4 regions of the Halomonas sp. SL1 genome follow, and region 1 is predicted to be linked to each of the others. Evidence: predicted binding sites of a transcription regulator. Region 1 holds the regulator's gene; each other region holds the start of a gene.

Region 1 (5,784 bases):
GCGGCAGGCGCTTGGCGAAGCCGGTGGAGAGCAGCGGCTTGGAGTAGTCCTCGCCGCCGTCGGCGGTGATCAGGGTGATGGGGCGCTCGGACTGCCGGGTCCGGACCTGGCGCGCCAGGCCCAGCCCGGCCATGCCGGAGCCGATGATGGTCAGGGGTGCGCTCATGGGGCTCCTCGCTGCAGGGGCGCGACGGCCCGACATGGTACACTAGCCGCCCTTTGCATTGGACGCGGAGTAGCGCAGTGAATCACGGTCCGGCCCTCGCTCCCCGATGGCGCCCCCTGGCGGCGGCCCGCCCCGCCATGAGCCCGGCCTGGTGGCGTTGGGTCGCCTCACGGGACTCGCTGACCCGTCGGCTGATCGAGGCCGGCGCGCCGCGCCGCTTCCGGGTCAGGCTGCTCGACCAGCGCCTGGGCCGGCCGCGGCGCGACGAGGCCCTGGCACTGGGCATGGCGCCGGGCCGCCTGGCCTGGCGGCGCGAGGTCGCGCTGTGCCTCGACGACCGGCCCTGGGTGATGGCGCGCTCGGTGGCCCCGCTTCACGGCCTCCGTGGCCAGCGGCTGGCGGGCCTCGGCGAGCGCTCGCTGGGTCACTGGCTGTTCCGCCAGCCCGGCCTCGAGCGCGGCCCCATCGAGGTCAGCGCCGACCCGGCCCCCTTCCACGACGCTCCCGGCCCCTGGGGCCGACGCTCGGTGCTGCGCCACGGCCGCTTCGCGGTGCTGGTCCAGGAGTTCTTCCTCGACGACATGGCGGATGACCTGGCCCTGCCGGCGCGATAGGCTCCCAGGCATCGCCCGAAACCCGTGTCGTCCGATTCAACCGAGAGACCCACATGGAACGTTCCCTGATGCGCCCCAAGGGGCTGGACCGGCTGCCCGACTTCCTGCAACTGACCCGCCTCGACCGCCCCATCGGCACCTGGCTGCTGATGTGGCCGACGCTGTGGGCGCTGTGGACGGCGGCCGAGGGCGTTCCCGAGCGCCGGCTGCTGCTGATCTTCGTCGCCGGGGTCTACCTGATGCGGGCCGCGGGCTGCGTGGTCAACGACTACGCCGACCGCCACTTCGACGGCCACGTGAAGCGGACGAAGTCGCGTCCGCTGGCCACCGGACGCATCGGCGAAGGCGAGGCCAAGGCGCTGTTCGCCGGCCTGGTGCTGGCGGCCTTCGTGCTGGTGTGTTTCACCAACGCCTTCACCGTGATGCTGTCGGTGGGCGGCGTGATCCTGGCCTTCGTCTACCCCTTCATGAAGCGCTACACCCACCTGCCCCAGGTGGTGCTGGGGGCGGCCTTCTCGTGGGCCATTCCCATGGCCTTCGGCGCGGTGCTCGGCCAGGTGCCGCTGGAGGCCTGGCTGCTGTTCGCCGCCAACGTGCTGTGGACCGTGGCCTACGACACCGAGTACGCCATGGTCGACCGCGACGACGACCTGCGCATCGGCATCAAGTCCACCGCGGTGCTGTTCGGCCGTGCCGACCGGCTGATCATCGGCCTTTTGCAGCTGGCCACGCTGGCCCTGCTGGCCTGGGCCGGCGAACGCCTCGGCCTGGGCGGCTTCTTCTGGGTCGGCCTGGCCGCGATGGCCGCCACCTTCGTCCACCAGCAGCGGCTGATCCGCCATCGCGATCGCGATCTCTGCTTCCAGGCCTTCCTCAACAACCATTGGTCGGGGCTGCTGGCGTTCGCCGGCATCGCGCTGTCGCTGTGGCCGGCCGCCGGCGGGTGATGCCGGACGGGGTCGAACGACGGGGCTAAGCGGGGGCGACAGGCGGTGACTGTCACGGTATTGTCACAAGGACATGCTGTCATCGTCACCAATATGTCACTGATCTCGACCATGAGGCCCCGGGATGACCGCCAAGACCGTACTGATCGTCGATGATGAAGCGCCCATCCGCGAGATGATCGCCGTGGCGCTGGAGATGGCCGACTATCGCGTCCTCGAGGCGGACAATGCCCAGAGCGCCCACGCCATGGTCGTCGATCACCAGCCCGACCTGGTGCTGCTGGACTGGATGATGCCCGGCACCAGCGGCGTCGAGCTCGCCCGCCGCCTGAAGCGCGAGGAAGGCACCTCGGAACTGCCGATCATCATGCTCACCGCCAAGGGCGAAGAGGACAACAAGATCCAGGGCCTCGAATCCGGGGCCGACGACTACATCACCAAGCCCTTCTCGCCCCGCGAGCTGGTGGCGCGCCTCAAGGCGGTGCTGCGCCGCGCCACGCCGCGCGGCGTCGAGGAGCCGGTGCAGGTCGAGGGCCTGATGCTCGACCCGGTCAGCCACCGGGTCAGCATCGACGGCCAGTCGCTGGAGATCGGCCCCACCGAGTACCGCCTGCTGCAGTTCTTCATGACCCACCAGGAGCGCGCCTATACCCGCGGCCAGCTGCTGGATCAGGTCTGGGGCGGCAACGTCTACGTCGAGGAGCGCACCGTGGACGTGCACATCCGCCGCCTGCGCAAGGCGCTGGGCGAGCCGCACCAGCAGCTGATCCAGACCGTGCGCGGGACCGGCTACCGCTTCTCCGCCAAGGGCTGACGTGGGCCGGCTGTGGCGACGCGAATGGTGGCGGCTGGGTGCCCTGGTGGGCGCCGGCGCCCTGGTCGGCTGGCCCTTCGGCTTCAGCGGCACCGGCATCGCCGTGGGGCTCGCCCTCTATCTCTTCTACCAGCTGCGCCAGCTGCACGCCCTGCAGGAATGGCTGACCCATCATCCCCATGACGAGCCGCCCTCGGCCTCCGGCCTGTGGGGCGAGCTGTTCGATCGCCTCTACCGCTACCAGAAGGGCCAGCGCCTCACCCAGCGCCGGCTGCGCGACACCCTGAGCCGTATCCAGGAGTCCTCGGAGGCGATGCGCGACAGCGTGGTGATGCTCGACCGCCACGGCGACATGGAGTGGTGGAACAGCGCCGCCGAACGCATGCTGGGCCTCAAGCCGGCCCTGGACCGCGGCCAGCACATCACCAACCTGATGCGCGACCCAAGCTTCGTCGACTACTTCCACGCCCGGGACTATCGCGAGCCGCTGACGCTGTGCTCGCCGATCGACGAGAACCTCATCCTGCAGTTCCAGATCACCCTCTACGGCGACGACGAGCGCCTGGTGATGGCCCGCGACATCACCCGCCTGCACCGCCTGGAGCAGATGCGCCGCGACTTCGTGGCCAACGTGTCCCACGAGCTGCGCACCCCGCTCACCGTGCTGGCGGGCTACCTCGAGACCTACGGCGACATGGCCGAGATGCTGCCCGAGCGCCTGGGCCGAGGCATCGGCCAGATGCAGAGCCAGACCAAGCGCATGCAGAACCTGGTCAACGACCTGCTGCTGCTGTCGCGGCTGGAGAACGACCAGGGCGGCCACGACGACATCCGCATCGACCCCACCAGCCTGCTCGAGGCCGTGCGGCGCGACGCCGAGGCGCTGTCCGAGGGCCACCACCAGCTGGAGGTGGCGGTCGAGGAGCCCCGCGGCCTGCTCGGCTCGGAGAAGGAGCTGCACAGCACCGTTTCCAACCTGGCCTTCAATGCCGTGCGCTATGCCGGCGAGGGCAGCCGCATCGTGCTGCGCTGGCGCCCCTGGGGCGACGGCGCCTGCCTGGAGGTGGAGGACGACGGCGAGGGCATCGATCCGCTGCACATCCCGCGCCTGACCGAGCGCTTCTACCGGGTCGACAAGGGCCGCAGCACCGCCACCGGCGGCACCGGCCTGGGGCTGGCCATCGTCAAGCACGTGCTGCTGCGCCACGACGCCCAGCTGGAGATCGACTCCCGGCTCGGCGAGGGCGCCACCTTCCGCTGCATCTTCCCCGCCGCCCGCCTCACCGACGCCGCGCCGGCTTCGCGGCGCGCTTGATCCCGTACCCGGACGCCACTCCGCCCGACGCAGGCCGGGCGGAGGGATGTCACGTGATCACGACGCCTGCCCGGGGCGCGGGCATCAGCGCCTCGCCGGGGCAGCATCGGGCGTCAGCGCCCGGTAGTGGTCTTCCCACATCAGCACCGCGCCGGCCACGGCACCGGGCAGCAGGAACAGGTTGGCCAGCGGCAGCCAGGTGATCAGCATCACCCAGCCGCCGTAGGTGAACGTCGGCCAGCGGCGCGCGGCCAGCCGGCGGCGCATGTCGGCGAAGGTCACCTTGTTGTTGTCCATGGGATAGTCGAGGTAGGTGACCGCCATCATCCAGGCCGAGAACAGCAGCCACAGCAGCGGGGCGACCAGGTTGATCACCGGGATCCAGCCGATCACGAACAGCAGCGCCATGCGCGGCAGGATGTAGCCTAGCTTGACCAGTTCACGGCCCAGGGCATCGATGGCGGTGCGTGCCAGGCCACGGTCGTCCAACGGCGGCCGGCCGGTCACCTCGCGCTCGACCTTCTCGGCCAGCAGGCCGTAGAAGGGCGCGGCGATCAGCTGGGTCACCAGGGTGAAGCTGAAGAACACGATCAGCCCCAGGCTGAGCACGAACAGCGGCCAGATCAGCCACGACAGCCAGTCGAGCCAGCCCGGCACCATGGCCATCCAGCCGTCGAGCCAGCCGCCGAAGTGGGTCAGCACGTAGCTCAGCATGGCAGCGTAGACCACCAGGTTGGCCAGTATCGGCAGGAACACGTAGCGGCGCAGGCCGGGGGTGTAGACCAGGCGGGTTCCCCGGGACAGCGCCGAGAAGGCATCCAGCATCGGTATCGTTTCCTCCATCACGACGACGGCGGCCGTCGCCAGGGGCGACGGCCGCTTCTTTGACGGTAGCGGTCGAGCGGGGTTCAGCCCTCGTCGCCGCGCACCTCGTCGTCGAGATCATCCGGGGCCGTGTGGCGGATGTCGAGCCCCTTGACCAGATAGACCACGTATTCGGCCAGGTTGTTGGAGTGATCGCCGATCCGCTCCAGGGCACGCAGGATCCACATGATGCCGAGTACCGGGGATATCGCCCGGGCGTCTTCCATCATGAAGGTCATCAGCGAGCGCATGGCGCTCTTGTACTCGTTGTCGACCTGCTCGTCCTCCTGGACCACCTTGAGCGCCATCTCGGTGTCGAAGCGGGCAAAGGCGGTCAGGGCGTCGCGCATCATCTTGCGCACGTGCTCGCTGATCACGCGTACCTCGACGAAGCCGCGGCTGCCGTTCTGGCTCTCGACCAGCTCCAGGGCGTTGCGGGCGATCTTGCTGGCCTCGTCGCCGATGCGCTCCAGGTCGGAGGCGGCGCGGATCACCGCCAGCACCAGGCGCAGGTCGGAGGCCGCCGGCTGACGGCGGGCCAGGATCTGGGTGCACTCGTCGTCGATCTTGATCTGCATGTCGTTGACGGCGCGATCGTTGTCGACCACTCGCTCGGCCAGGGCGGAATCGCTGTCGAGCAGGGCACGGACGGCGTCCTGTACCTGCTTCTCGACCAGACCGCCCATGGCCATCAGGTGGGTCTTGAGCTCCTCGAGCTCATGATTGAACTGCCGCGAGATGTGCTGGCTGTGGATATCGCTGGTGATGTCCATGAGACTCTCCTGAGGGCGCTGGCGTCAGGCCATGCGTCCGGTAATGTAGTTCTCGGTGCGCGCGAGGCGCGGATTGGTGAACAGGGTATCGGTGGGGGCGTACTCCACCAGTTCGCCGCCCTGCAGGAAGGCGGTGAAATCCGAGACCCGTGCCGCCTGCTGCATGTTGTGGGTGACCAGCACCAGGGTCAGGCTCGACTTCAGGTTGCGGATCAGCTCCTCGACCTTGAGCGTCGAGATCGGGTCCAGGGCCGAGGCCGGCTCGTCGAGCAGCAGCACCTCGGGCTCCAC
Region 2 (5,784 bases), on a different contig from region 1:
CGACTGCCAGTCCCGGGGCACGCGGTCGAACAACGCCCCCAGGGCCAACCGTTCGGGGCCGGCCAGCGCGCGACTGACCCTCAGCGCCCGCTCGTCGAAGGACGACACCAGCCGCCGCTCGTAGGGCAGTGCCTCCATCAGCGCGGGCAGCGCGGCTTCGGCCAGCGCCACCGGGTCGTGGCCGCGGTTGACCTTGAGCTCCAGATTCACGCCCATGCCGAGTTCGGCGAGCAGCGCGAGCATTGCGTCGAGGGTGGCCATCCGCTCGCCGGCGAAGGCGGGGGCGAACCAGGCACCCGTGTCCAGCCGTCGGGCCGCGGCCAGGTCCATGGCCGCCAGCCGGCCGCGGCCGTCCGAGCAGCGCGACACGTCGCGGTCGTGCCAGATCACCGGCGTGCCGTCGCCGAGCAGCTGCACGTCGAGCTCGACCCAGATGATGCCGGCCGCATGGGCCGCGCGCACCGCCGCCAGGGTGTTCTCGGGGGCGCGGGCGGAGAGGCCGCGATGGGCGATCAGGCGGGGGAGGTCGAGTGCTGGCATTCGGGCTCCAGGGGGTCCAGGCGCTGCCCTGTGTCGGGGGCGAAGAGATGCAGGCGGCCGGCATCCGGCCGCAGGGCCAGCCTATCGCCTTCGGCCACCGCGCGGATACCGTCGACGCGCGCCACCACCAGATCGTCCTGCCCTTCGAGCCGGGCATGGACGAGGGTGTCGGCGCCCAGCGGCTCGACCAGCTCGACCCGGGCGGACAGATCGCCGTCGATGACGTCGACTTCGGGCACCACGGTCAGGTGTTCCGGGCGGATGCCCAGGCAGACCGGGGCTTCGCCGGCGGTTGCCGATGCGGGCAAGGGTGCGGCCAGCCGGGTACCGCAGGGCAGCGTCAGGGTGTCGCCCGCGCGGCGGGCATCGAGACGGGCGTCGAGAAAGTTCATCGCCGGCGAGCCGATGAAGCCGGCTACGAAGCGGCTGGCGGGGCGCTCGTAGAGATGCATCGGGGTGCCGACCTGCTCGATGCGCCCGCCGTTCATCACCACCAGCCGGTCGGCCAGGGTCATGGCCTCGACCTGATCGTGGGTGACGTAGACCGCGGTGACGCCGAGACGCTTCTGCAGGCGGCGGATCTCGAGGCGCATCTGCACCCGCAGCTTGGCGTCGAGGTTCGACAGCGGCTCGTCGAACAGGAACACCCGGGGCTCGCGGACGATGGCGCGGCCCATGGCCACCCGCTGGCGCTGGCCGCCGGAAAGCTGTTTCGGGCGCCGGTCGAGCAGGTCCTCGAGACCGATCAGGCGCGCCGTTTCCTCCACCTTGCGGCGGCGCTCGGCCTTGGGTACGCCGCGGTTCTTCAGCGCGTAGGCCATGTTGTCGGCCACGCTCATGTGCGGGTAGAGGGCGTAGTTCTGGAACACCATGGCGATGTCGCGCTGGGCGGGCTCCAGGTCGTTCACCCGGCGGTCGTCGATGACGAGCTCGCCGTCGCTGATCGATTCCAGCCCGGCGAGCATCCGCAGCAGGGTGGACTTGCCGCAGCCCGAGGGGCCGACCACCACGATCAGCTCGCCGTCGGCGATCTCGAGGTCGGCGCCGTGCAGGGCCGTGACGCCGTTGGGGTAGGTCTTGCGCAGGGCATTCAGGCGAAGCGTGGCCATAGGCGTCTCTCGTGTCCGTTGGAGTGTGTCATTTCTCGGCGTCGACCAGGCCCTTCACGAAGTAGCGCTGCATCAGCACGATCACCGCCACCGGCGGCAGCATGGCCAGCAGGGCGGTGGCCATGACCGTCTGCCAGGGCACCAGGTTGTCGGCCGAGGAGAGCAGGCGCTTGAGGCTGACCACGATGGTCATGTGATCGGATTCGGTGGTGATCAGCAGCGGCCAGAGATACTGGTTCCAGCCATAGAGGAACATGATCACGAACAGGGCGGCGATGTTGGTCGTCGACAGCGGCAGCAGGATGTCCCTGAGGAAGCGCCAGGGGCCGGCGCCGTCGACCCGGGCGGCCTCCAGCAGCTCCGGCGGCACGGTGAGGTAGAACTGCCGGAACAGGAAGGTCGCCGTGGCGCTGGCGATCAGCGGCAGGATCAGCCCTACGTAGGAGTTCAGCAGTCCCAGATCGGCCGCCACCTTGTAGGTGGGCATGATGCGCACCTCCACCGGCAGCATCAGGGTGATGAAGATCAGCCAGAAGCACAGCCGACGCAGCGGAAAGCGGAAGAACACGATGGCGTAGGCGGCCAGGATGGCGATGGCGATCTTGCCGAGGGCGATGCCCAGCGCCATGACCGTGGAATTGAGCAGCAGCCGAGTGACGTCGGTACCCAGCCGGCCGACCGGCTCGGTGAGCACGGCGCGGAAGTTGTCGAGGCCCTCGGAGCCGAACCACAGCGGCGCGGTGCCGGTATACAGCGAGGCCTGGTCGTGGGTGGCGGCGGTGATGGCCAGCCACACCGGCAGGCAGAAGGCGATCAGGGCCAGGATCAGCAGCGCGTGGCTGGCGATGTCCAGGCCGCGGCGGCGGTAGCGCATGGGCGTCTCTCCGGTGTCAGTACTGAACCCTGCGCTCGAGGTAGCGGAACTGCAGCAGGGTGAGCAGGCCCACCAGCCCCATCAGCAGCACCGACTGGGCGGCACTGGAGCCCAGGTCGTAGCCGATGAAGCCGTCCTCGAAGACCTTGTAGACCAGGGTGCGCGTAGCACCGCCGGGGCCGCCGGCGGTGGTGGCGTCGATGGTGCCGAAGGTCTCGAAGAAGGCGTAGACGCTGTTCATCACCAGCAGGAAGAAGCTGGTCGGCGACAGCAGCGGGAAGGTGACGGTCCAGAAGCGCCGCCAGGGGCCGGCGCCGTCGATGGCGGCGGCCTCCAGCAGGCTCCTGGGAATCGCCTGCAGGCCGGCCAGGAAGAACACGAAGTTGTAGCTCATCTGCTTCCAGATCGAGGCCATCACCACCAGCGCCATGGCCTGGCCGCCGTTGAGCTGGTGGTTCCAGTCGATGCCGAGCGCGCCGAGCCCGGCGCTGATCAGGCCGAGCTCCGGGTCGAGCATGAAGCCCCACAGCACGCCGGCCACCGCGGGCGCCACCGCATAGGGCCAGATCAGCAGCGCCTTGTAGGCGCCGGCCCCCTTGATCACCCGGTCGGCGAGCACCGCCAGCAGCAGCGCCAGCGCCATGGCGCCCAGCGCCACGCCGGCACTGAAGGTCACGGTGATGCCCAGCGCCCGGTAGTACTCCGCCGAGGCCAGCACCCGCGCGAAGTTCTCGAAGGCGACGAAGGTGCGGCCGAGGCCGAAGGGATCCTCGACGTAGAAGGCCTGAAGCATGGCCTGGGCGGCGGGCCAGAAGAAGAAGATCGCCACGACGGCCAGCTGCGGGGCGAGCAGCAGCCAGGGCGTGACGCGGTGTCGCTGGAAGGTCGCCATGGTCGTTTATCGCTGGAGAGGAAAAGGGCCGGCACGCCAGGGCGGCGTGCCGGCACGGGGCGGAGGCGGAGGGCGGATCAGCCGTTGGCCTGCTGGAAGCGCTCCAGCAGCGCGTTGCCGCGGCGCACGGCCTCGCTCAGGCCGTCCTGGGCGCTCACGTCGCCGTTGAAGATGCGCTCCAGCTGCTCCTCGATGACGTCGCGGATCTGCGGCATGTTGCCCAGGCGCAGGCCCTTGGAAATGGCCGTGGGCGTGACGCCGGTCATCTGCTCGATGGCCACGGCGCTGCCCGGGTTCTGCTCGTAGAAGCCCTGCTGCTGGCCGAGCTCGTAGGCCGCCTGGGTGATCGGCAGATAGCCGGAGAACTGGTGCCAGTCGGCCTGGACCTCGGCGGAAGAGAGATAGTCGAAGAAGCGCGCCACGCCCTGATAGACCTCGTCGCTCTTGCCGGCCAGCACCCAAAGCGAGGCGCCGCCGATGATGCTGTTCTGCGGCGTGTCGACCAGGTCGCTGTCGTAGGGCAGCGGGGCGACGGAGAAGTCGAAGTCCTCGGCGTTGGCGCGCACGCCTGCCAGCGAGGCGGAGGACGCCATCAGCATGGCGCAGCGGCCGGTGTAGAAGGCCGGGGCGGCATCGTCGAAGCGGCCGCCGTAGTCGAAGCGGCCGTCCTGCTGCCAGTCGGCCAGGCGCTGGATGTGATCGACGGCGGCGGTGTCGTCGATGCTCAGGCGGGCCTCGAGCCCGCCGAAGCCGTTCTGCTCGGTGGCGAAGGGCAGGTCGTTGCGCGCCGAGAAGTTCTCGAGCTGGATCCAGGACGGCCAGGTGGTGGTCATGCCGCACTCGGCGGCGCCGGAGTCGACGATTCGGCCCAGGGTCTCGCCGAGCCCCTGCCAGGTGGTCGGCACCGCGTCCACGCCGGCCTCGTCGAGGATGTCGCGGTTGACGTAGACCACCGGCGTCGAGGAATTGAAGGGCATGGACAGCATGCGGCCGTCGGCGTCGGTGTAGTAGCCGGTCACGGCGGGCAGGAAAGCGCCGGGATCGACGTCCTGGCCCGACTCGCTCATCAGCTCGTGGACCGGCACGATGGCGCCCTCGGCGTTCATCATGGTGGCGGTGCCGACCTCGTAGATCTGCACGATGGCCGGGGCCTCGCCGGCACGGAAGGCGGCGATGGCGCCGGTCATGGTTTCCGAGTAGTTGCCACGGAAGGACGGCTCGACGACATAGTCGTCCTGGGAGGCGTTGAAGTCGGCGGCGATCTCGTCGACCTTGTTGCCCAGTTCGCCGCCCATGGCGTGCCACCAGGCGATCTCGGTGGCCCCGTGGGCGGACAGCGACAGGCCGGCGGCGGCCATTCCCAGGGTCAGTGCTCCAGCGTACAGGCGTGGCATCGGAATCTCCTTGTCCATCGAGTCTTGGCTGAGAGAAGGCACGGGCCGTGCATGTGCCGACGGCCGGCGAGCGACAAATACATTAGGAAAACTCGATGACAGCCTCGTGACCGTTTGGCCGCCCGGTGCCGAGCGGGGCGAGAGCGAAGGGCGCGTCTATGCTAGGCTGCGCGCTTTCAGGCTCGGCTGCGCCGGGCATCGAAGGCAGTCATGAAGGAGAGCCGGAAGCGATGAAAGTGGTGCATATCAAGAACGCGGCCCAGCGTGAGGCCTGTCTGGCGCGGCTGTGCGCCGAGGCCTATGGCCAGGACGCCGGCATCGCCCCGCTGGTGACCTTCGCCGGGGTGACGGGCGTGCTGTTTCCGCAGGAGGCCGCACGTCTGCTGGCGCTGGCCGACGATCAAGGGAAGCCGCTGGCGCTGGCGCTGCTGGCGCTGGACGAATCCGGTGAGGGCATGACCGTCATGCAGCTGGCGGATCTCGACACCGAGACGGTGAAGGCGCCGTCGATGCGGCTGGTGGGCGAGCTGGCGATGCGCGCGCCGCTGCGCGTGGACGCCACCGACGAGACGCAGGAAGCCCGCTTCCGCGAGGCCGGCATCGAGCGCTGGTTCAGCGGCAAGGCGGGCGTACGCATCGGGCTGTCGAAGCGTCATCCGGCCACCGGGCTCGATGACCTTCCGCGCACGCTGACGGTGGACGAGCAGGGCGTGGTGCAGTCGTTCAAGCGCGACCGGGCGCAGTTCGACGACTACAAACAGCGCTTCGTGAAGGGGCTCGAGAGCTTTCCCGCCACCCTGTCGGCGCGTCACTGAGGCGAGAAGCGCGCCGCCGGGCGGCGGCGCGCGGCAGGATCACCCTTCGACGGAGAAGGTGCCCTTCATCAGGCTGGAATGGCCGGGGAAGGAGCAGAAGAAGGTCAGGTCGCGACCGGCCAGGCCCTCGGTAGAGAAGGTGACGCTGGTGCTTTCGCCG
Region 3 (5,784 bases), on a different contig from region 1:
CCCTGGCCAGGGGCTGGCAGGCGGGGCTCTACAACCCCGGCGGCTTTCGCGAGGAGTTCCAGGCCCTGCGCCTGGTGCCCCGCGAGCTGCTGGTGCTGATGGCGTTTCTCGTCATCGGCACGGTGCTGGTGCTGCCCGGCCTCGGCCTGATGCTCTGGGTGCCGTTGCTGGTGGCCGGCATCGCGCTGGTGCACGGTGTTATCGGATTGAAGGGAATGAACGGGCTGTGGCTGGTCGCCTTCTATGTGCTGCTGATCACCACCTGGCCCATGATTCTCATCGTGCTGCTTGCGGCCCTGATCGACGCGTTCGCGGATATTCGCGGACGACTCGGCCGCAGCGACTGACAAGAGGTTTACGAGATGGAAGTCATTCTGCTCGACAAGATTGGCAAGCTGGGCGGTCTGGGTGACCAGGTCACCGTCAAGCCCGGTTATGGCCGCAACTACCTGGTGCCCTACGGCCTCGCCGTGCCGGCCACCAAGGACAACATCGAAGCCTTCGAGGCCCAGCGTGCCGAGCTCGAAGCTCAGGCCGCCGAGCGCAAGGCCGAAGCCGAAGCCCGCGCCGAACAGCTCAACGACATCGAGCTGTCCCTGGTCGCCAAGGCCGGCGATGAAGGCAAGCTGTTCGGTTCCATCGGTCCGCGCGACCTGGCCGACGCCATCTCCTCTGCCGGCATCGAGGTAGAGAAGAGCGAAGTCCGCATGCCGGAAGGTCCGATCCGTCAGACCGGCGAATACGACATCGCGCTGCACCTGCACGCCGAAGTCGACGCCACCGTGCGCGTGGTGGTCGTGGCCGAATAAGCCCGACTCCCCCGCGGACGCCAGGGGCGCGAGGAGAAATCCTCGCGCCCTTTTTTGCTTGCCCGTGCCACGTTATCCCGGCTGGGGCGTCAGGCGTCCTTCGAGGTAGAATGTGCCGGCCCATGTTGCGGAGGTGCCCGCCCCAATGAACGAATCCCTCGAGCTCGATCAGGAAACCGCGGCGCTGAAGGTGCCGCCTCACTCGCTGGAGGCCGAGCAGTCGGTGCTCGGCGGACTGATGCTCGACAACCAGGCCTGGGACAGCGTGGCCGACCGGCTGGTGGCCAACGACTTCTATCGCTACGAGCATCGCCTGATCTTCAACGTCATGGCGACGCTGGCCGAGGAGGCGCGGCCGCTGGACGTGGTGACCCTGTCCGAGGCGTTGGAGGGGCGTGATCAGCTCGAGACCGTGGGCGGCCTGGCCACCCTGGCGGAGCTGGCACGCAACACGCCGTCGGCCAGCAACATCCGCGCCTATGCCGACATCGTTCGCGAGCGGGCCACCCTGCGCAAGCTGATCCATGCCGCCAACCAGGTCGCCGAGAGCGCCTTCGCGCCCCAGGGGCGGCCCGCCGACGAGCTCGTCAACGAGGCCGAGCGCCTGGTCTTCCAGATCAGCGAGGAGCGGCCCAAGGAGGGTGGCCCGGTCGGCATGAGCGACCTGCTGGCCAAGGCGGTGGATCGCATCGACGAGATGTTCAACATGCAGGGCGAGATGACCGGCCTGTCGACCGGCTTCCGCGACCTGGACGACATGACCTCCGGACTGCAGCCTTCGGACCTGGTGATCGTGGCCGGGCGCCCGTCCATGGGCAAGACCACCTTCGCCATGAACCTGGTCGAGCATGCGGTGATCTCCAGCGACAAGCCGGTGGTGGTGTTCTCGATGGAGATGCCGGGCGAAGCGATCATGCTGCGGATGCTCTCGTCGCTGGGGCGCATCGACCAGACCCGGGTGCGGACGGGTCAGCTCGAGGACGAGGACTGGCCGCGCCTGACCTCGGCGGTGAACCTGCTCAAGGACAAGCAGCTGTTCATCGACGACACCGCGGCGCTGTCGCCCAACGAGATGCGCTCGCGGGTGCGCCGGATCGTGCGTGAGCACGGCAACCTGGCGATGATCATGATCGATTACCTGCAGCTGATGCAGGTACCGGGTTTCTCCGAGAACCGCACCGGCGAGATCTCGGAGATCTCGCGCTCGCTCAAGGGTCTGGCGAAGGAATTCGGCTGCCCGGTGGTGGCGCTGTCGCAGCTCAACCGCTCGCTGGAGCAGCGTCCCAACAAGCGCCCGGTGATGTCGGACCTGCGCGAGTCCGGCGCCATCGAGCAGGACGCCGACCTGATCGGCTTCGTCTATCGCGATGAGGTCTACAATCCGGATAACCCCGACAACCAGGGACTGGCCGAATTCATCATCGGCAAGCAGCGTAACGGGCCGATCGGCACGGTGCACATGGCGTTCATCGGCAAGTACACCCGCTTCGAGGATCTGGCGCCGGACAGCTATGGCGACACCTTCGGCGAGTGACCCCCTTGAGCGGGGCAGCCGGCGCCGTATAATCCCCACCCCTCGAACAGCACACTGGAGAAGCACCATGGCAGGCGGATTTCAGCGCGGTAATCGGCGGCGCACCCCGAAGCTCGAGGCGCGCGGCGAATTGCAGTCCGTGGAACGCGAAGGGCCGTTCAAGGAGTGGCTGGGCATGCCGGATCTCTATCGCTACCAGCTGGTGGTGGACGGCGAGGACTACAGCTATCAGACCGAGGACTCGGAGCTGCCGGTCGCGGTCGGCGATCGCGTGGTGTTCCGCTACAAGGAGACCAAGGCCGGCAAGTGGGTCGACCGCAATTCCCTGGGCAAGGCGATCGATCCCGCCGACTACCAGTAACCGCCTTCGGCGGCTTCCCGCCGGGAACCCCGGTGCCCTCCATCGGTCTCAGGGCGATACGGTGCCGTCATCGTCGTGTCATCCGACAGGACGAGACTGTATCAGCATTCATCCTGAGATATCCCGATGGAGGGATCATGGACTTCAATGACCTCAAGGCCTTCGTGGCCCAGCACGACAACTTCGAGATCCGCGTGATCAGCCATGCCGGCAGCCGCGTCTACCAGGTCGAACTGGAAGACATCGAGGGCCAGCGCCACCTGCTGACCCAGCGCGGCAAGCCGATGTTGTTCCGCGCCCTCGACGACGTCTACCTCGAGCTCAAGCGCGCCGGCATCCACCGTGCCTATCTGGTGCAGTACGTGGCGCACGACGAGATGATCGGTCGCGACGCTAACTACCACGACGCGCTCAGCTCTCGCATGCCGCTGGTGTTCTAGCCTGCGAGCCGCGCCTTTCCTCGATCACCATTCACCGACCTCCGGCATCGCGCCGGCCCACCGACCTGCCACCGTACGCCTCAGCGCGCTCCCCGACCCGACTGGTGGCATGTTTTCCCCCGCGTCTTCCGGCCTTTCCGGCCAGCCCGGTTTCCGTCGCGTTCTCGCCGTGCCCGATGGCGTCGCCCCCATCGCTCAGCGATCCGAGCGCCTCGTCCAGGCCTGCCAGCGCTGCCCCAGCCCGATCCGGTAGCGAGCGAAGACGGCATAGCCGCGATCGACGCCCCACGCCAGGCCCGGCAGCATCGACAGCGCCACCAGGCGACGATAGCCCAGCACCGCGTAGAGCGCCCGGCTGGCGTCCATGCCGACGAACCAGGTGCCGTCGGCGTCGCGCAGGTGAAGGCGGCCCATCATGACCTCGAACGAACGCCCCCATTCGGCGGCGACGTCGGTCGTCTGGATGTCGACCAACCTGACCCGCTCGCGGCGCGGGTGGCGCGCCAGCCAGGCGACTTCACGCTGGCAGAAGGGGCAGTGGCCGTCGTGGAAGAGTGTCACCGGCGAGACGGCGTGACGAGGCGAGGGGGCGCGACGTGTCGAGCGCGGGCGGTGCATCATCAGGGGGCTCCGTGGTCGGTGGCGTCATGATAGCCGGCGCGGTGCTCGCCTCGACCGTAGGCCGGCTCGGTTTCGAGCCCGGCGAGGAAGGCCTCGGCCTGGTCGCGCATCGCCGCCCGCTTGTCGTCCGACATGCGGTCCAGCGAGCCGTAGATCAGCTTCATGCGGTGGTTGCCCGACAGCGCCTCGCGGTGGGTCTCGAGGAAGCGCCAGTAGAGGCTGTTGAGCGGGAAGGCGTTGTCGCCGACGACCCGTTTGGGATCGAAGCGGCAGTGCCGGCAGTGGTCCGACATGCGGTCGATGTACTTGCCCGAGGCGCAGTAGGGCTTGGAGCCCATCAGCCCGCCGTCGCCGTGCAGCACCATGCCCAGGGTGTTGGGCAGCTCCACCCACTCGCAGGCGTCGGCGTAGACCGCCAGGTACCAGTCGCACAGCGCGTCCGGCGCCACGTCGCACAGCAGCGCGACGTTGCCGGTGACCATCAGCCGCTGGATGTGGTGGGCGTAGGCATTGTCGCGGGTCATCTCGATGGCACGCTTCAGGCAGCGCAGTTCGGTGTCGCCGCTCCAGTAGCAGGCCGGCAGCCCGCGGTTCGCCCCCAGGGCGTTGGCACGCTTGTAGTCGGGCATACGCGTCCAGTAGAGGCCGCGCACGTATTCCCGCCAGCCCAGTATCTGGCGAATGAAGCCCTCCGCCGCGTTGAGCGGCGCGCGGCCCTGACGATACTCGCGCTCGGCGCCCTCGCACAGCTCCCGTGGCGAGAGCAGGCCGAGGTTCAGTGCCGCCGACAGCCGTGAGTGGAACAGGAAGGGCTCGCTGTCGCTGATGGCGTCCTGGTAGCGGCCGAAGTCGGGCAGCAGTTCGGCGAGGAAGTGGCGCAGGTCGGCCAGGGCCTGGCGCCGGGTCACCGGCCAGTGAAAGCCCGCGAGGTCACCGAAGTGGTCTCCGAAGTGTTCTTCCACCAGCGTCATGACCTCGCGGGTCACGTCATCGCGGCGATGGCGGGGCGGGGCGGGCACCTCGATCCCCTCGGGCAGTGGCTCGCGGTTGTCGTGGTCGTAGTTCCAGCGCCCGCCGGCGGGCGCGTCGTCCTCCATCAGCAGGCCGGTGCGGCGACGCATCTCGCGGTAGAAGTACTCCAGGCGCGGTGACTTGCGTCCCTGCTCCCAGGCGGCGAAGTCGTCGGGGGTGGTGTAGAAGCGATCGTCCTCGATCAGCCGCCAGGGCAGGGCACTGCCCTGGCGTTCGCGCATGGCCTGCCACAGCCGCCACTCGCCCGGGCGCACCGCGCGGATCTCGTCGCAGCCGTACAGGCGTGCCAGTCGCTCGGCCTCGTCGAGCAGCGTCTGGGCGTTGTCGGGGTCGTCCAGGGCGCTGTAGTGGACGCGGTGGCCGCGGTCGCGCAGGTCGGCGGCGAAGTGACGCATGGCGGCCAGGACCAGGGCGATCTTCTGGGGGTGGTGGGGCACATAGCGGCCCTCCTCGGCGACCTCGCACAGGGCGATGACGGCCTCGGGCGGCGCCTCGCGAAGGCTCGCCAGATCGACATCGAGCTGGTCGCCGAGCACCAGGATCAGCGGACGGGACATGGTTCACCAGAAATTGTACAAATCTAACCGATAGTATAACGATATTTCGCCCGAACGCCCGTGATGGTAGGCTAGGTCATTCAGTTTCGTCTCATGTCGACCACGGGGAACGCGCGCCATGCCAGCCTTAGAGCACTCATCCGATGCCGAGCGGGACTCACCGGGAGAGGGGCGGCTGCGGCATGCGCCAGCGGAACATCCCGCGCTGCCTCGCGCCAAGGTCGGTGTGGTGCTGGTCAATCTCGGCACGCCGGACGCCACGGACTACTGGTCGATGCGCCGCTACCTCGGCGAGTTCCTGTCCGACCGTCGCGTGGTCGACTATTCGCGCTGGCTGTGGCAGCCGCTGCTGCAGCTGGTGATCCTGACCCGGCGCCCCTTCATTTCCGGCAAGGCCTATCGCAGCATCTGGAACCAGGAGCGTGACGAG
Region 4 (5,784 bases), on a different contig from region 1:
ACCTGCGCCTGCTGAAAGGCCGGCAGCCCCTTGATCATCATGTCGGTGAAGAACAGCACCAGGAACAGCCCGGCCAGGCCCAGGGCACCCATGGAGATCCACTTCAGGCGCGCGGACTTGCGGTGACGACGCCGGAGCTGGGCGCTGATCTCGTCGAAGGATTGGCTCATCGGATAGGCTCCAAGGCGTTAGAGGTTGTTGATCCGGTACTTCTCGCGGAACCGGCGAATCATGATCACCGAGACCAGATTCAGCGACAGGGTCACCACGAACAGCACCAGGCCCAGGGCGAAGGCCGACAGCGTCTCGGCGCTGGCGAACTCCTGGTCACCGGTCAGGGCGGCGACGATGCGGACCGTCACCGTGGTCATGTCCTCGAACGGATTGGCCGTGAGGTTGGGACGCATGCCGGCGGCCATGACCACGATCATGGTCTCGCCCAGCGCCCGGGATACCGCCAGCAGCGAGGCGGAGATGATGCCCGGCAGTGCCGCCGGCACCACCACGTCGCGAATGGTCTCGCCCTTGGTCATGCCCAGCGCCAGCGAGCCCTGGCGCATGCTGTCCGGCACCGAGTTGATGACGTCGTCGGACAGTGAGGAGATGAAGGGGATGATCATGATGCCCATCACCACCCCGGGCGCCAGGGCGTTGTTGAAGGAGGCATCGATACCGAAGAAGCCGGCCACGCTGACGATGAGCGGCGCCACGGTGATGGCGGCGAAGAAGCCGTAGACCACGGTGGGGATGCCGGCCAGGACCTCGAGCACCGGCTTGGCCAGGGTACGCACGCGCTGGGGAGCGAACTCGGCCATGTAGATCGCCGACAGCAGGCCCACCGGGATCGCCACCAGCATGGCGATGGCGGTGATCATGAAGGTGCCGGCAAACAGCGGGATGGAACCGAACTGGGCGGCGCTGGCTCCCTCTTCGGCGCGGCCGGCGGCCTCGAGGAAGCTCGCACCCGGGTTCCAGGTAGTACCGGTGATGAAGTCCCAGAAACTCTGCATCTGGAAGAAGCGGATGGCCTCTCCCACGATGGAAATCAGGATCCCGAAGGTGGTGAAGATCGAGATCAAGGCGGCGCCGGCCAGGAAGAAGCGGATGACGCTCTCGATGGCCTTACGCGCGTGAAAGTCCGGACGCACCATGGCGATGCCCATGGCCAGACCGGCACAGCCGACGACCAGGCTGGCAGCCAGCAGGTAGAGCGTGGGAATCTCGGCGCCCAGCAGCAGCATGGCGAAGGCCCCCACCACGCCCACGGCGATGGCCGGGCCGGCGGTGGACAGCACGCTGAACCAGGCGTACTGGTCGGGCTGGGCATGCATGGACGTGCCGGCGGCGCGCACCCTGGCGGCCTTGGCTCGTCCCAGGAAGAAGGCTATCAGACCCAGCACCAGCAGGGTGCCGCAGAACAGAGCGAGGATTTGATTGGTCTGCATAGTTGTCTCTCGGCGGAATGGATCCGCGGAGCCGGCAAGGCCGGCGACCCGTCGGAACGTGCGCCGGCCGGCAGCCCCTGGCTGCCGGCCGGTACAGGGCTGAGATCCGGCCTCTTACTTGAGGTCGGCCAGCTCGAGCGCCTCATGGTTCTCGACGGCGCTGCGAGCCTCGGCGCGCATGTCTTCCGGCGCCGGGATCAGGCCGATGCCCTTGAGGTAGCCCAGATCACCGATCATCTGCTCGCTCATGAACATGTTGGCGTACTCGTTCATGGCCGGGACCTCGTCGGCGTGCTGGTTCTTCACGTAGAAGAACAGCGAGCGGGACACCGGGTACTCGCCGCTGCCGATGGCGTCCGGGGTCGGCGCCACGCCGTCGATGTGGGAGCCCATCACGCTGTCGGCGTTTTCCTCGAGGAAGGAGTAGCCGAAGATGCCGAAGGCGGCGGTGTTCTCGGTCAGGCGCTGGACGATCAGGTTGTCGTTCTCGCCGGCATCGATGTAGGCGCCGTCGGCGCGGATGTCGGTGTAACCCTCACCGCCGTAGGCCTCCATCTCCTCGGAGACGGCTTCCATCACCAGCTCCTCGAAGGCATCGCGGGTACCGGAAGTGGTGGGTGGACCGTAGACGGCGATGTCGCGCTCCGGCAGCGAGGCGTCGATGTCGCTCCACTGGGTGTAGGGATTGTCGACCAGCTCGCCATCGACCGGCACCTGAGCGGCCAGGGCCAGGAACAGCTGTTCGCGGCTGACGTTCATCTCGTCGTTCTGAGCGGACTGGGCGAAGGCGATGCCGTCATAGCCGACGAAGGCCTCGGTGATGTCGGTCACACCGTTCTCGGCGCAGCGCTCGAACTCGGAGGGCTTCATGCGACGCGAGGCGTTGGTGATGTCCGGGGTGCCTTCGCCGACACCGTTACAGAACAGGCGCAGACCGCCGCCGGAACCAGTGGACTCGATGACCGGCGTCGGGTAGTCGGTGGTGGCACCGAACTCCTCGGCCACGTAGCTGGCGAACGGGTAGACGGTGCTGGAACCAACGATGCGCACCTGATCGCGGGCCTGGGCGACACCGACGACGCCCATGACGGCGGCAGCGATGGCGGTGGTCTTGAGGATGCGGTTCATGGAGAGAGCTCCTGTTCGGGGAAGTGATCATCCTTTCGCGACACACAAGATGCCCCACGAAAATGACAGCTTCATGACAAGCGAGCTCGGATGCCGACATCGGCGTCGGCGGAGGGTGACACCGGCCCCGCAGGCGGGGCCGGTCGTCGGAGCGGGCAGGAACGGGACTCAGTGGAGGGCGGCGCGACCGGCCAGCGCGCGCAGGGCCAGGTTGCCGATCAGCGACACCGTGAGCATGGTCAGCACCATGGGCCAGGCGCTGTCGACCTCGAAGGCGCTGACCACCACCCCGGCCAGGGCGCCACAGGTGAACTGGATGCAGCCCAGCAGCGCCGTGGCGGTAGCGCTCATATGACTGAAGTGCTCGAGCATCGAGGCCATGGCATTGGGCGTGATCAGCCCGACCATGCCCATGAACAGCATGATCAGCGGCACCACCGTGGCCAGCGAATCCAGCCCGGTGGCCACCAGCATCACCAGGGACAGCGCCACGCACAACTGTACGCCGAGCCCCAGGCGCATGTTCTGCTGGGGCGTGCGATGACGCAGCAGGCGGATGTTGATGCGGTTGGAAAAGGCCATGACCACCACGTTGGCGCCGAACACCACCGGATAGATCGCCGGCGAGACCCCATAGTGAGTCATGTAGAGGAACGGCGAGGCGGTGATGAAGGCGAACATGCCCGAGAAGGTCGAGGCCACCGACAGCACGTAGCCCATGGCCTCACGGTGGCGCAGCACGCTCCCGTAGTTGCGCAGCACCTGACCGGCCGAGGCGATCGGCGCATCGACCGGCCGGGTCTCCGGCAGCCGGGTGCCCATCAGCCACAGCAGAAAGGCGGCATAGGCCGCCAGGAAGGCGAAGATCAGCCACCAGTCGGCCAGGTAGAACAGGCCACTGCCCACCGCCGGCGCCACCAGCGGCGCCAGCATCAGGATCATGGCCATGGTCGACATCACCTTGGCCGCCTCGCGCCCGCTGAAGCAGTCGCGCACGATGGCCGCGGAATTGACCACGCAGGCGCCGCCGCCCAGGGCCTGGACGAAGCGCCAGGTCAGCAGCTCGCCGAGGCTCTCGACCCGCATGATCATCAGGCTGGCCAGCAGGAAGATCACCAGGCCGACCAGCAGCACCGGGCGGCGCCCCAGGCGATCGGACAGCGGCCCGCCGAACAGCTGGCCGAAGGCAAAGCCGAACAGGAACAGGCTGATCGACAGTTCGGTGTGATGGACGCTCGCCCCCACTGCCTCGGCAAGTGCCGGCATCGCCGGCAGATAGGCGTCGATGGCGAAGGGCGCCAGGGCGGTATTGGTGGCCACCAGCAGGGCCACACGTCGAGCGCTGAGGGTCAAGCGACCTCCTAGAAGCATGCCAAAAGGACGCTAATGATAACGCACCTCACTGGCCGATGCTGGACGCGCCTGTTTTCCCTTTCCCGCGCTTGTTAGAGTGAAGGTTCGACACACGGAGGACTCAGGACCCATGGCAGACGACCTGCTGACGCAACTCAAAGGCATGACCACGGTGGTCGCCGACACCGGCGACATCGAGGCGATCCGCCGCTTCCAGCCCACCGATGCGACCACCAACCCCTCGCTGATCCTTCAGGCCGCCCAGCAGGAGGGCCGCCGCGCCCGGTTGGCCGAGATCGCCCGCCAGGCCACCGATATCGACGATGCCCTCGACGCCGTAGCAGTCGACATCGGCAGCGAGATCAGCGCCCTGGTGCCCGGCTACGTGTCCACCGAAGTCAGCGCGCGACTCTCCTTCGACACCCAGGCCTCGCTGGACCGGGCCCGCTCGCTGATCGACCGTTACCAGCGTCACGGTGTCGACCCGTCGCGGATCCTGATCAAGCTCGCCGCCACCTGGGAGGGCATCAATGCCGCCCAGATACTGGAGCGAGAAGGCATCCACACCAACCTGACGCTGATGTTCAACTTCGACCAGGCCCGCGCCTGTGCCGATGCCGGCGTGACCCTGATCTCCCCTTTCGTCGGCCGCATCCTCGACTGGCACAAGGCCCAGCAGCCGGACGCCGACTTCAGCGGCGACCGCGACCCGGGCGTGCAGTCGGTCAAGCGCATCTACGAACACTTCAAGGGCCACGGCTACGAGACCATCGTGATGGGCGCCAGCTTCCGCAACAGCGGCGAGATCACCGCGCTGGCCGGCTGCGACCGCCTGACCATCTCGCCGGCCCTGCTCGAAGAGCTGGAACAGAGCCAGGGCACGCTGACGCGCCGCCTCACCCCGCTTGACGCCGAGACCCGCACCCCGGAGCCCCAGAACGAGGCCGACTTCCGCTGGGCGCTGAACGAGGACGCCATGGCCACCGAGAAGCTGGCCGAAGGCATCCGCAAGTTCATGGCCGACCAGCGCAAGCTGGAGACGCTGCTGGGCGAGCTGCGCCAGGTCTGATCGCCGGCCGGCGTCGTGCCGGCAGCCCTCGCAACGCGAAGGGGGAGGCGTCGTTCGGCGCCTCCCCCTTCTTCATTCCGGCCTTCCTTCATTCCGGCCAGGCGCGGCGTTTCTGGCCCCATACCATGCCCGCTTGGCTCAGGCGCCCGGCGTCTCGTCCTTGTGATCCTCGAGCATCTCCACCAGCGGCTGGAACTGCTCGCGGTTGTGCTCGTTCATGTGCATCAGGATACGATGCGCCTCGAGGATGCGCTGACGCATGCCCTCCTCGTCGGCCGGCACCTCGGGCAGGTCGCGCAGCTCATGGGGCTCGGTGATCGGCGACTCCACCAGGGTGAAGTAGTGAGCGAATCCCATGACGTCGAGCATGCGCCGCACGTCCGGGTTGTCGACGACGATGGTCGGCGGCTGCTTCAGGCGCCCCTGCAGCGCCATGGCCACCTTGGCCAGGAACCCCAGGGCCGTGGAGTCGACGTTGGTGGCCTCACGCAGGTCCACCATCACCGCCTCCAGCCCCGGCGTCTCGGCCAGCTGCTGCGCCTGGGTGTCGAGCGTGGCGCAGAGCGTCAGGCGGACGTCACCGCACAGCTTGAGCACGAACACGCCGGAGTCGAACGCCGCCTTGAGGCGGCCTTCATGCATCATCATTGCCAAATCCGCTCAACATCATGATCGTCAGGTCGTCGGGAAGCTCGTCCCGGCCGGAGGCATCGTCTTCACCGTCAGCCTCGGCGATGTCGTCGCCCAGGGCAAGCCCCCGACGAAGGTCCAGGATCGTCTCGCTGCCTT

The links. Region 1 encodes PhoB, which activates phosphate uptake and scavenging genes when phosphate is short. Its sites were predicted from a motif close to TGTCATANNNNTGTCANA; they were not measured.
Region 2: a site for PhoB is predicted at 4,904-4,921, ahead of ugpB (sn-glycerol-3-phosphate ABC transporter substrate-binding protein UgpB). Genes of this name have one in related genera too.
Region 3: a site for PhoB is predicted at 2,770-2,787, ahead of C9J49_RS03790 (DUF6482 family protein). Genes of this name have one in related genera too.
Region 4: a site for PhoB is predicted at 2,635-2,652, ahead of C9J49_RS11245 (PstS family phosphate ABC transporter substrate-binding protein). Genes of this name have one in related genera too.

The regions. Positions count from the first base shown of each region.
Region 1 is NZ_PYUQ02000018.1:42,329-48,112, forward strand. Features, by position in the region: gene C9J49_RS12245 (FAD-dependent oxidoreductase) at 1-166, opposite strand, end outside; gene C9J49_RS12250 (chorismate lyase) at 304-780, shown strand; gene ubiA (4-hydroxybenzoate octaprenyltransferase) at 834-1,727, shown strand; gene phoB (phosphate regulon transcriptional regulator PhoB) at 1,852-2,541, shown strand; gene phoR (phosphate regulon sensor histidine kinase PhoR) at 2,543-3,856, shown strand; gene cysZ (sulfate transporter CysZ) at 3,941-4,681, opposite strand; gene phoU (phosphate signaling complex protein PhoU) at 4,765-5,493, opposite strand; gene pstB (phosphate ABC transporter ATP-binding protein PstB) at 5,518-5,784, opposite strand, start outside.
Region 2 is NZ_PYUQ02000009.1:52,300-58,083, forward strand. Features, by position in the region: gene C9J49_RS03550 (glycerophosphodiester phosphodiesterase family protein) at 1-540, opposite strand, end outside; gene C9J49_RS03555 (sn-glycerol-3-phosphate import ATP-binding protein UgpC) at 513-1,649, opposite strand; gene ugpE (sn-glycerol-3-phosphate ABC transporter permease UgpE) at 1,678-2,523, opposite strand; gene ugpA (sn-glycerol-3-phosphate ABC transporter permease UgpA) at 2,540-3,415, opposite strand; gene ugpB (sn-glycerol-3-phosphate ABC transporter substrate-binding protein UgpB) at 3,493-4,809, opposite strand; gene C9J49_RS03575 (hypothetical protein) at 5,040-5,624, shown strand; gene azu (azurin) at 5,664-5,784, opposite strand, start outside.
Region 3 is NZ_PYUQ02000010.1:18,393-24,176, reverse strand. Features, by position in the region: gene C9J49_RS03810 (hypothetical protein) at 1-347, shown strand, start outside; gene rplI (50S ribosomal protein L9) at 363-809, shown strand; gene dnaB (replicative DNA helicase) at 955-2,343, shown strand; gene C9J49_RS03795 (hypothetical protein) at 2,411-2,704, shown strand; gene C9J49_RS03790 (DUF6482 family protein) at 2,842-3,144, shown strand; gene C9J49_RS03785 (thiol-disulfide oxidoreductase DCC family protein) at 3,340-3,765, opposite strand; gene C9J49_RS03780 (cryptochrome/photolyase family protein) at 3,765-5,354, opposite strand; gene hemH (ferrochelatase) at 5,473-5,784, shown strand, end outside.
Region 4 is NZ_PYUQ02000016.1:212,764-218,547, forward strand. Features, by position in the region: gene pstA (phosphate ABC transporter permease PstA) at 1-170, opposite strand, end outside; gene pstC (phosphate ABC transporter permease subunit PstC) at 189-1,445, opposite strand; gene C9J49_RS11245 (PstS family phosphate ABC transporter substrate-binding protein) at 1,560-2,573, opposite strand; gene C9J49_RS11250 (Bcr/CflA family multidrug efflux MFS transporter) at 2,742-3,926, opposite strand; gene tal (transaldolase) at 4,057-4,995, shown strand; gene C9J49_RS11260 (STAS domain-containing protein) at 5,134-5,643, opposite strand; gene C9J49_RS11265 (PP2C family protein-serine/threonine phosphatase) at 5,630-5,784, opposite strand, start outside.